One region of the Kocuria rosea genome, then DNA from elsewhere that is predicted to be linked to it. Evidence: predicted binding sites of a transcription regulator. Region 1 holds the regulator's gene; the other holds the start of a gene.
What was found. Region 1 encodes HspR, which represses chaperone genes until heat shock. Its sites were predicted from a motif close to AAGTTGAGTCNNNNNGACTCAACTT; they were not measured.
Positions count from the first base shown of each region.

Region 2: EQG70_RS13380 (Hsp20/alpha crystallin family protein) is a predicted target of HspR. The motif match lies at 2,316-2,340, and genes of this name have one in related genera.

Region 1 is NZ_CP035103.1:996,114-1,001,919, reverse strand. Features, by position in the region: gene EQG70_RS04625 (LOG family protein) at 92-706, shown strand; gene trmB (tRNA (guanosine(46)-N7)-methyltransferase TrmB) at 711-1,502, shown strand; gene EQG70_RS04615 (GNAT family N-acetyltransferase) at 1,499-2,026, shown strand; gene EQG70_RS04610 (heat shock protein transcriptional repressor HspR) at 2,053-2,493, opposite strand; gene EQG70_RS04605 (DnaJ C-terminal domain-containing protein) at 2,495-3,538, opposite strand; gene EQG70_RS04600 (nucleotide exchange factor GrpE) at 3,703-4,365, opposite strand; gene dnaK (molecular chaperone DnaK) at 4,362-5,806, opposite strand, start outside.
Region 2 is NZ_CP035103.1:2,913,435-2,919,240, forward strand. Features, by position in the region: gene EQG70_RS13365 (gamma carbonic anhydrase family protein) at 1-465, shown strand, start outside; gene EQG70_RS13370 (TetR/AcrR family transcriptional regulator) at 484-1,065, opposite strand; gene EQG70_RS13375 (Gfo/Idh/MocA family protein) at 1,150-2,244, shown strand; gene EQG70_RS13380 (Hsp20/alpha crystallin family protein) at 2,374-2,886, shown strand; gene EQG70_RS13385 (NADP-dependent isocitrate dehydrogenase) at 3,097-5,319, shown strand; gene purH (bifunctional phosphoribosylaminoimidazolecarboxamide formyltransferase/IMP cyclohydrolase) at 5,476-5,806, opposite strand, start outside.

The DNA.
Region 1 (5,806 bases):
AGACATGCGGGACGAGGACGAGGGGCGGGGACGAGGGGCGGGGACGAGGGACTGCGACAGCGACAGCGACAGCGACAGCGACAATGTCCGCATGAGACTCGCCGTGTACACCGGGGCATCCCTCGGCTCCGACCCCCTGTTCCCCGAGGCCGCCCGGGCCTTCGCCACCACCCTCGCCCGCCGCGGCGTGGGCGTCGTCTACGGCGGCGGCCACGTGGGGCTGATGGGCGTCGTCGCCGACGCCGCCCTGGCCGCCGGGGGCGAGGTGGTCGGGGTCATGCCGCAGTCGCTCGTCGACGACGAGACGGCCCACACGGGGCTGACCGAGCTGCGCATCGTCCGGACGATGCACGAGCGCAAGGCGGAGATGGCCGCCCTCGCCGACGGGTTCGTGGCCCTGCCGGGCGGCCTGGGCACCCTCGAGGAGATCTTCGAGGCGTGGACCTGGCTGCAGGTGGGGGTGCACGCCAAGCCGGTCGGTTTCCTGGACGTGGCCGGCTACTGGAGGCCCCTGCTGGACGCGGTGGCCTCGATGTCCGCGGCCGGTCTCGTGCGCCCCGAGTACCGGGACGCAGCCGTGGTCGCCCAGGACGCCGACGAGCTGCTCGCCCGGTTCGCGGCGTGGGAGGCGCCCCGCCGGCGCTGGTCCGAGCCGCCCGTTCCCGGCGCCGACGCGCCCGCCGTCCGCCCAGCCCCTAGGATGTAGGGCGATGAGCGAGCACACCCCTTCCCCCGCCGAGGGCCCCGCACAGGGCCCCGTCCCCGAGGCGTTCCACCGCCGGCCGTACTCCTTCGTGCGCCGCGGCGACCGCCTCACCGCCCGCCGCCAGAAGGCCTGGGACGACTGGGCGCCCACCCGGGTGCTCGACGTCCCGCGCGTGCGCACGGACACCTCCGTCCACCCCGACCACGAGTTCGACGCGGCCGCGGCCTTCGGGCGCGAGGCGCCGCTGGTCGTGGAGGTCGGCTCCGGGCTCGGCGAGGCGGTCGTGCACGCCGCCGCCCAGGACCCGGCGCGGAACTACCTCGCCGTCGAGGTGTACAAGCCCGGGATCGCGGATCTGCTGCTCAAGGCGGCCCAGGCCGGGGTGGACAACGTCCGCGTGGCGCAGGCCAACGCGCCCGAGGTCCTGGAGCACATGCTCGCCCCGGCCTCGGTCGACGAGCTGTGGGTGTTCTTCCCGGACCCCTGGCACAAGACCCGCCACCACAAGCGGCGCCTGGTCTCCCCCGCGTTCGCCGAGCTCGCCGCCCGGGTGCTCGTCCCGGGCGGGCTGTGGCGGCTCGCCACGGACTGGCAGGAGTACGCCCTGGTGATGCGCGAGGTCCTCGACGCGTCCCCGCAGTTCGAGAACGTCCACCCGGGCCCGCTCGCCGACGACGAGCACCCGGACACCGGATGGGCCCCGCGCTGGGAGGGACGGGTCCTCACGAGCTTCGAGCGCAAGGCGCAGGAGGCGGGCCGCGTCCCCCGCGACCTCGTCTACCGCCGGACGGCGTGAGCGCCGTCCCCGGCGCGGAGCGCAACGGCGTGCCCGCAGTGCCCGGCGCGGAGCGGGACGGCTTCGTCGTCGTGCCCCCGGGCGATCCCCGCACGCAGCCGCTGCTCGAGGGCCTGCACCACGAGTACGTGGAGCGCTACGGTCCCGAGATCGGGGCGGAGGAGATGGCCGAGCACCCCGTCGACGACTTCACCGCTCCCGCCGGAGCGCTCCTGCTCCTCCTCGAGGGCGGCACGACGGTGGGCGGCGGCGCGTTCCGCCGGCACGACGACGCCACGGCGGAGCTCAAACGGGTGTGGACCGCCCCGGCGCACCGCCGGCGGGGGATCTCGCGGCGGGTCCTGGCCGAGCTCGAGCGGCTCGCCGCCGCGGCGGGCTACCGGCGCATCCACCTCACCACGGGCAGCCGCCAGCCGGAGGCGGCCGCCCTGTACCGCAGCAGCGGGTACGTCCTGCTGCCCGGGACCGCCCGGGTCTATCCGGGCGGCGTGTACGACGTGGGCTTCGAGAAGCACCTGCGCTGACCGCCCGGCCCGGGCGCCGGTGCGGCTCAGCGCTCCTGCTGGCGCGGGGGCCGGTACAGCACCACGGCCTGCGAGATCTTGCGGGCCCGGGGGCGGGCGCCGCGGGCCATGCGCACCACGTCCCCGCCGACGCCGGCGGCGAAGATCCGCGAGGACTCCTCGGCCCGGTCCCGGGCGTCCTCGAGCTCCCGGGACAGCTCCGCCACCCGCGACCGCAGGGCCGCGACCTGGTTCTCCAGCTGGAGGATGCGCCGGATGCCCTCGAGGGACACGCCCTGCTGGGACAGCACCTGGATCTGCTGCAGCTTCTCGATGTCGCGCTGCGAGTAGCGGCGGGCGCGGCCGGGGGCCCGGGACGGCCTGACGAGGCCGAGCCGGTCGTACTGGCGCAGCGTCTGCGGGTGCATCTCCGCGATCTCCGCGGCCACGGAGATCACGAACAGCGGCTGGTCGGCGTCCAGTGCCATCTCACACCCGTGCCTTCTCGGCCAGGCGGGCCCGGGGGTCCTCGTCCGCGGTCGCCTCGGCGAACGCCCTGGCGGCGGCCTGCGCCTGCTCGTCAAGCTCGGCCGGCACGTGCACCTCGACCGTCACGATCAGGTTGCCCGTGCCCTTGGCCGTGCCGAACCCGCGCCCCTTGACGCGGAAGCGCCGGCCCGAGGACGTGCCCGCCGGGACCTTCACGCGCACGGTGCCGCCGTCCAGCACGGGCACCTCGATGGTGGCGCCCAGGGCCGCCTCGGGGAACGTGATCGGCACGGTGACCTCGACGTCGTCCGTGCCCTCGACGCGCCGGAAGAAGGGGTGCGGGGTCACGTGGACGGTGACGTAGAGGTCGCCGGCGCCGCCTGCACCCGAGTGGCCCTTGCCGGCGAGCTTGAGCTTCTGACCGTCGCGCACGCCGCGCGGGATCCGCACCGTGGTCTCCTGGCCGTTGCCCCGGCGCAGCTTGACCGTGGTGCCGTGCACCGAGGAGCGGAACGGGATGGTCGTCTCCGTCCGGATGTCCTCCCCGCGCGCCGGCGGGGCCTGGTAGCCGCCGTAGCCGCCCGGCGCCCCGTACCCGGTCTGACCGCCGAACTGGGCGAACAGGTCCTCGAACCCGCCCGGGCCGCCCGCGCCGCCCGCGCCGCCCGCGCCGCCGGTGGAGTAGGTCGTGCGGCGGCGGCGTCCTCCGCCGCCTCCGCCGCCTCCGCCGAAGATGTCGCCGAAGAGGTCCTCGAAGTTGGCCGAGCCCCCGGCGCCGCCGGGGCCGCCGGCGGTGAAGCGCGCCCCGGAGCCCATCGCGCGGATCGCGTCGTACTGCTTGCGCTCCTCGGGGTCGGAGAGTACGGAGTTCGCCTCGGTGATGTCCTTGAACCGCTGCTCGGCCTCCGTGTCCCCCGGGTTCTGGTCCGGGTGGTACTGGCGGGCGAGCTTGCGGTAGGCCTTCTTGACGTCGGCGGCGGACGCGTCCTTGGAGACGCCGAGAATGCTGTAGAAGTCCTTGTCGATCCAGTCCTGGCTGGCCATGACGCCTCCTTTCTGTGGGGCCGGTCGGGGTCCTGCGGAGCAGGACCCGGTGGTGGTCCGGGGGTCGTCCCCGGCGCCGCGGCGCCGGGGACGGGTGGACGGGTCAGGGGAGGCCCGAGGGACGGGCCTCCCCTGACGTCGCCGGGATCAGGCCGGGTCCGGCCTCACTCGGCGACCGCGACGGCGACCTGGGCCGGCCGCACCACGCGCTCGCCGATCCGGAAGCCGGAGCGCAGCACCATCGAGACCTGGTCCGGCTCGACCTCGCTCGTGGGCTGCTGCAGCACCGCCTCGTGGACGTTGGGGTCGAACTTCTCCCCGACCTCCCCGAGGCGCACCAGCCCGTGCCGCACGAGGGTCTCCTCGAGCTTGTTCGCGATCGCCGCGAACGGGCCGTCGGTGAGGTCGCCCGCCTGCCGGGCCGCGTCGATGTCGTCGAACACCGGCAGCAGCGTCTGCAGGAGGTCGCCCGTCACGAAGGTCCGCAGCTGCTCCTTCTCGCGCGCCGTGCGGTGCTTGAAGTTCACGAACTCGGCCTGCAGCCGGCGCAGCTCCTCGAGCCGCTCCTCGGCGAGGGCCGCCGCCGGGGAGTCCTCCGCGGCGGCCGGCGCCGGTGCGGCGTCCCCGGACTCCGCCTCCGTCGACTGTGGCGTCGAGAGGATGTCGTCCACCGTCAGGCCCTCCGGCCCGGCCTCCTCGCGGGCGCCGGCGCCGGAGTCCTGCGCGGACTGCTCGCCGGGGTGCGCGGCGTGGTCGCCGGGAACGCTCCCGGCGCCGTGGTCGTCCGCGTTCTCGTCGGGTCCTGGCGTGGGGTCGGGCATGCTCACTTCTTCTCGTCCTCGTCGTCGACGACCTCGGCGTCGACGATGTCCTCGTCACCGGTGGCACCGGTGGCGCCCGCACCCGGGGCGCCCTCGGCGCCCTCGGTCTGCGACTGCGCGTAAAGGGCCTCGCCGAGCTTGGTCTGGGACTGCTGCAGCTTGTCGTAGGCCGACTTCACGGCGTCCTCGTCCTCGCCCTCGAGCGCCTTCTTCAGGGCGTCGACGTCCGCCTGCACCTCGGACTTGACGTCCGCGGGCAGCTTCTCGTCGTTGTCCTTCAGAAGCTTGTCGACGGAGTACGCCTGCTGCTCCGCGTTGTTGCGCAGGTCGGCCGCCTCGCGGCGCACCCGGTCCGCCTCGGCGTTGGCCTCGGCGTCCTTGACCATCCGGTCGATGTCCTCCTTGGAGAGGGAGGACCCGCCCGTGATGGTCATCGACTGCTCGGTGCCGGTGCCCTTGTCCTTCGCGGAGACGTGCACGATGCCGTTGGCGTCGATGTCGAAGGTGACCTCGATCTGCGGCATCCCGCGCGGGGCGGGGGCGATGCCGGTCAGCTCGAAGGTGCCCAGATTCTTGTTGTCCCGGGTGAACTGGCGCTCGCCCTGGAAGACCTGGATGGACACGGACGGCTGGTTGTCCTCGGCGGTGGTGAAGGTCTCGGACCGCTTGGTGGGGATCGCCGTGTTGCGCTCGATGAGCTTGGTCATCACGCCGCCCTTGGTCTCGATGCCCAGCGACAGCGGGGTCACGTCGATCAGCAGCACGTCCTTGCGGTCGCCCTTGAGCACGCCCGCCTGGATCGCGGCGCCGACGGCGACGACCTCGTCCGGGTTCACGCCCTTGTTGGGCTCCTTGCCGGCCAGGCGCTGGACGGTCTCCGCGACGGCGGGCATGCGGGTCGAGCCGCCCACCAGCACCACGTGGTCGATGTCGGACACGGAGATGCCGGCCTCGGCGATGACGTCCTTGAACGGCTTCTCGGTGCGCTCGAGCAGGTCCCGGGTGAGCTCCTCGAACTTGGCGCGGGTGAGGCGCTCGTCCAGGTGCACCGGGCCCTCCGGGGTCACGGACAGGTACTGCAGGGAGATGCTGGTGCTGGTCGCGGAGGACAGCTCCTTCTTGGCCTGCTCGGCGGTCTCCTTCAGGCGCTGCAGGGCGATCTTGTCCTTGGACAGGTCCGCGCCGGTCTTCGACTTCACCTGCGCCAGCAGCCAGTCGACCACGCGCTGGTCCCAGTCGTCGCCGCCGAGGCGGTTGTCGCCGGCGGTCGAGCGGACCTGGATGGTGGAGAAGTCGTCCTCGTCCTTGCCGACCTCCAGCAGGGAGACGTCGAAGGTGCCGCCGCCGAGGTCGAAGACCAGGATGAGCTCGTCCTCCTTGCCCTTCTCCAGGCCGTAGGCGAGCGCCGCGGCGGTGGGCTCGTTGACGATGCGCAGCACGTTCATGC
Region 2 (5,806 bases), 1.9 Mb from region 1:
TTCGTGGCCCCGACCGCCACGGTCGTGGGCGACGCCGAGCTGGGGCCGGAGTCCGGGGTCTTCTACGGCGCCGTGGTGCGCGGCGACCGCTCCCCCGTCCGGCTGGGCGCGCGGTCCAACCTGCAGGACAACGTGGTGGTCCACTCCGACCCCGGCCACCCCTGCACGATCGGCGCGGACGTGAGCGTCGGCCACGGCGCAGTGGTGCACGGGTGCACCGTGGAGGACGAGGTCCTGATCGGGATGAACGCGACCGTCCTCAACGGCGCCGTGATCGGGACGGGCTCGCTGGTGGCCGCGGGCGCCGTCGTCCTCGAGGGCACCGTGGTGCCGCCCCGCTCCCTCGTGACGGGGGTGCCGGGCAGGGTCCGGCGCGAGCTCACGGACGAGGAGCAGGAGAAGGTCCGTGCCAACGCGCGCACCTACGTCCGGCTCTCCGCCGAGCACCGCCGGCTCACCGCCTGAGCCGGGCCCGGCGGCCCGTCACTGCGCCGCGAGGGTGCGCGCGTAGTCCAGGTACGCGCCGTGGTCGAAGCCGGGCAGCAGGCAGGACTGCACCACCCAGCCCTGCAGCACCGAGAGGATGGCCTGGGCGAACATGCCGGCCCACTCGCGGGCCGCGTCGTCGTCGAGGCCCAGCTCCTCGACCGCCCACCGCCCGTAGCGCTCCTCCACCCGGTCCCGCACCCGCCCCAGGTGCTCCCCGGCAAGCGCGGCCAGACCGGGGTCGCTCACCGCCCCGCCCCACGTGATGAGCAGCAGGCGGGTGGTGGCGGGATCCGCGGCCAGCCGCTCCAGCAGTCCCACGACCCACGCCGCGGGGTCGGTGCCGGGCTCGTCCTCCGCGGCCGCGAGGACCCGGTCCAGGGCCGCGCGGGCGGCCGCGGCCACGAGCTCCTGCTTGCTCGGGAAGTGGTTGTAGAGCGCCCCCGCGGACAGCCCCGTGGCGGCGATGATGCGGTGCATCGACGCCCCCTCGTAGCCGTGCTCGAGGAAGCACTCGCTGGCGGCCGCCACGATCTCGCGGCGGCGCTCGTCCTTGTACTGCTGGCTCACCCGGGGCACGCCCTCAGCCTACGCCACGAACGGTCGTTCGATCGGAGTCGGCGGACGGGGACCCGGCGCCGGGCGGCGTGGCAGAATGCGCCCATGCCTGCCCAGACCCTCAGCCCGTTCGTCGACGCCTCCCTCGACGCCGCCCACCTGGACGACCCCGGCACCGCGACCGGCCGCACGCTCGGATGGGGCGTGGTCAGCACCGCCGACATCGCGGAGAAGGTGGTCCCGGACATCGCGGCGCTGCCCGACGCCCGGCTCGTGGCCGTGAGCTCGCGGGACCAGGACCGCGCCGAGGACTTCGCCCGCCGGCACGGGGTGGAGCGGGCCTACGGCGGCACCGCCACGAGCACGGGACTGGACCGGCTCGCGGCCGACCCGGACGTGGAGATCGTCTACGTGGCCACCCCGCACGGCTACCACCACCGGGACGTCTCGGCGCTGCTGCGGGCCGGCAAGCACGTGGTGTGCGAGAAGGCCCTCGCCATGACCGCGATGGAGGTCCGCGACCTGTTCCGCCTGGCCCGCGAGCACGGCGTCTTCCTCATGGAGGCCGTCTGGACCCGCATGACCCCCGGCTTCCGCACCGCGATGCGCTGGGTCCGGGAGGGCCGGCTCGGCCGGGTCCGCTCGGTCGAAGGGTCCATCGGCACGCACCGGGCCCTGGACCCGGCCCACCGCCTGTTCCGCCGGGCCGACGGCGGCGGGGTGCTGCTGGACATGATGGTCTACCCCCTGACGTGGACCTCCGCGGTCCTGGGGGCCCCGGAGCGCTGGAGCGCCCGCGCGGAGCTCGGCGCCACGGACGTGGACCTGGACACCGCCCTGACCCTGGACTTCGGGCACGGCCGGGCGCACGTGAGCGGCACCCTGTCCGCCACGGTCCCCCACCAGGTGACGATCAGCGGCACGGACGGCTGGCTGCGGGTGGACGGACGGATCAACTGCCCGACCACCCTGGTGCTGCAGACCGCCGAGGGCGCCCGCACGGGCGCCGCCCCCCTCGTGGAGCGCGTGGACGTGGCGGGCGCCGGATACGTGTTCGAGATGCGCGAGGCCACCCGCTGCGTGCAGCAGGGCCTGCTCGAGTCCCCCGTGATGCCGTGGGCCGACTCCCTCGAGCTCGTGGAGCTCTTCGACCGGGTGCGGGCGCAGATCGGCGTGCGGTATCCCCACGACGCCCGCTGAGGGCGGTTCGCCCTGGGCGATGGGGGCCGGGACCCGTTGAAGACCGCGGGGAGCGGGATTATCATGGTCAACAGTTGAGTTGATCGGACTCAACTAAATGTCGAAGACATTGCTCATATGGTTGAGGAGATGATTGACGTGGCCACGATGTTCACCCCGTTCAACGATTTCGACCGGCTCGCCGCCTCGCTGTTCGCCCGGCAGGGCCTGCGCGAGATGCCCATGGACCTGTACCGGGACGGCGACCAGTACATCCTCCGGGCGGACCTGCCCGGCATCGACCCGGAGAGCGTCGACGTCGACGTCGACGGCCAGCTGCTGACGATCCGCGCGGAGCGGGAGCTGCCCGAGGTGCAGGACGTCCAGTGGATCACCCGGGAGCGGCAGAGCTCCTCGTTCGTCCGCCAGCTCAACCTGGGCCAGGGCATCGACATCCAGAACATCGCCGCGAACTACGACAACGGCGTGCTCACGGTCACGATCCCCGTCTCGGCGCAGGCCAAGCCGCGCAAGATCCAGGTGGTCTCCGGACAGGGCGAGCAGCAGGCCCTGGGCGAGGGCCGGGACGAGTCCGGCGACCGCGTGATCGGCGAGGGCGAGCTCGTCAACGGCGCCGGGTCCACCCAGTCCACGGAGGGCTGAGCCCGGCCCCCGGCACCGGCACGCCCCCGGGCGGGGCCCCACGGCCACGGGCCCGTTCCCCGCGGGGAACGGGCCCGCCGCCGTGCCCGGGCCGCCCGCGGCCTCCGGCCGGACGGCGGGCCCGGCCAGCGGGCGGGGCGCCGCCTCGGGTATCTTGGCACCAGGAAGCACCACCACCGATCCGACGACATCCTGGGAGACAGCCCGCACATGGCCAAGATCATCTACACCCGCACCGACGAGGCGCCCCTGCTCGCCACCTACTCCTTCAAGCCGATCATCGAGGCCTACGCCTCGACCGCCGGCGTCGAGGTGGAGACCCGCGACATCTCCCTGGCCGGGCGCATCATCGCCGCGTTCGGCGACCGCCTCCCCGCGGAGCAGCGGGTGGACGACGCCCTCGCCGAGCTGGGCGAGCTGGCCAAGAAGCCCGAGGCCAACATCATCAAGCTGCCCAACATCTCCGCCTCCGTCCCGCAGCTGAAGGCCGCGGTCAAGGAGCTGCAGGAGCAGGGCGTCGCCCTCCCCGACTACCCGGACGAGCCCCGCACCGAGGAGGAGAAGGAGACCCGGGCCCGCTACGACAAGATCAAGGGCTCCGCCGTCAACCCGGTGCTGCGCGAGGGCAACTCGGACCGCCGCGCCCCCGCCTCGGTCAAGAACTACGTCCGCAAGAACCCGCACCGCATGGGCGAGTGGACGGCGGAGTCGAGGACGAACGTCGCCACGATGGGCGCCGACGACTTCCGGGACAACGAGAAGTCCGTGGTCATGGACGGCGACGACACCCTGACGATCCGCCTGGTGGCCGAGGACGGGAGCACCACGGTGCTCAAGGAGTCCGTCCCCGTGCTGGCCGGCGAGGTCGTCGACGGCACCGTGATGCGGGCCGCCGCCCTGGACGCGTTCCTCGCGGAGCAGGTCGAGCGCGCCAAGCGGGAGGACGTCCTGCTCTCGGTGCACCTGAAGGCCACCATGATGAAGGTCTCCGACCCGATCATCTTCGGCCACGTCATCGAGGCGTTCTTCCCGGAGCTCTTCGCCGCCCACGGCGCGGCCCTGGAGAAGGCGGGTCTCTCCCCCGCCAACGGGCTCGCGGCGATCCTCAACGGCCTCGACGCCCTGCCCGCCGACGTGCGCGACGACGTGCGGGCCGCGATCGACAAGGGCCTCGCCGAGGGCCCGAAGCTCGCCATGGTGAACTCCGACAAGGGCATCACGAACCTGCACGTGCCCTCCGACGTCATCGTCGACGCGTCGATGCCGGCCATGATCCGCACCTCCGGGCACATGTGGGGTCCCGAGGGCGAGGAGGCGGACACCCTCGCGGTGCTGCCGGACAGCTCCTACGCCGGGGTCTACCAGGTGGTCATCGACGACTGCCGCGCCCACGGCGCGTTCGATCCGACCACCATGGGCTCCGTGCCCAACGTCGGCCTCATGGCGATGAAGGCGGAGGAGTACGGCTCCCACGACAAGACCTTCGAGATCCCCGTGCAGGGCACCGTCCAGGTCGTCGACTCCTCCGGCGCCGTGCTCATCGAGCACGAGGTCTCCCCCGGGGACATCTGGCGGGCGTGCCAGACGAAGGACGTCGCGATCCGCGACTGGGTCAAGCTCGCCGTGACCCGCGCGCGGGCCTCCGCGACGCCGGCCGTGTTCTGGCTGGACCGCACCCGCGCCCACGACACCAACCTCATCGCGAAGGTCGAGCAGTACCTGACCGAGCACGACACCGAGGGCCTGCAGATCGAGATCATGTCCCCCGAGGAGGCCACCGCGTTCTCGATCGAGCGGATCCGCCGCGGCGAGGACACCATCTCGGTCACCGGCAACGTGCTGCGCGACTACCTGACGGACCTGTTCCCGATTCTCGAGCTGGGCACCTCCGCGAAGATGCTCTCGGTGGTCCCGCTCATCAACGGCGGCGGGCTCTTCGAGACCGGCGCCGGCGGGTCCGCGCCGAAGCACGTCCAGCAGCTGGTGGAGGAGAACCACCTGCGCTGGGACAGCCTCGGGGAGTTCCTCGCCCTCGCCGCGAGCCTCGACCACCTGGCGACCACGGCCGACAACGAGCGCGCCCGGATCCTCGGTGAGACCCTCGACCGGGCCACGGGCACGTTCCTCGAGGAGAACAAGTCCCCGAGCCGGAAGGCCGGCGAGATCGACAACCGCGGCAGCCACTTCTACCTGGCCCTGTACTGGGCCCAGGAGCTGGCCCGCCAGGACGAGGACGCCGAGCTGGCGCAGGCCTTCGCCTCCGTGGCGGAGCAGCTGGCGGCCAACGAGGACGCGATCAACGAGGAGCTGCTCTCCGTGCAGGGCCGTCCCGCCGACATCGGCGGCTACTACCGCCCGGACGACGCCAAGACGTTCTCGGTGATGCGCCCCTCGGAGACCTTCAACCGGGTCCTCTCCTCGCTCAGCGCGTGAGCTGAGCGCGTGAGCTGAGCGCCTGAGCGGAGCGCCTGAGCGGAGCGCGCGGGCCGACCGCGCGCTCCGGCACGGGCAGCACGCACGGCAGCGGCCGCACTCCCCGCGGGGAGTGCGGCCGCTGCCGTGCGCGGGGCATGCCGCCCGGGAGACGGCTCAGTGGAAGAAGTGCCGGGCCCCGGTGAAGTACATCGTCACGCCGGCGGCCTCGGCCGCGGCCACGACCTCCTCGTCCCGGATCGAGCCGCCGGGCTGGACCACGGCGCGCACGCCGGCGTCGAGGAGCACCTGGAGGCCGTCCGCGAACGGGAAGAACGCGTCCGAGGCCGCCACGGCGCCGCGCGCGCGCTCGGCGCCGTCCTCGCCCAGGGCGTTGGCCCGCTCCACGGAGAGCTTGCAGGAGTCCACCCGGTTGACCTGGCCCATGCCGATGCCCACGGACGCGCCGCGGTCGGCGAGCAGGATCGCGTTGGACTTCACCGCCCGC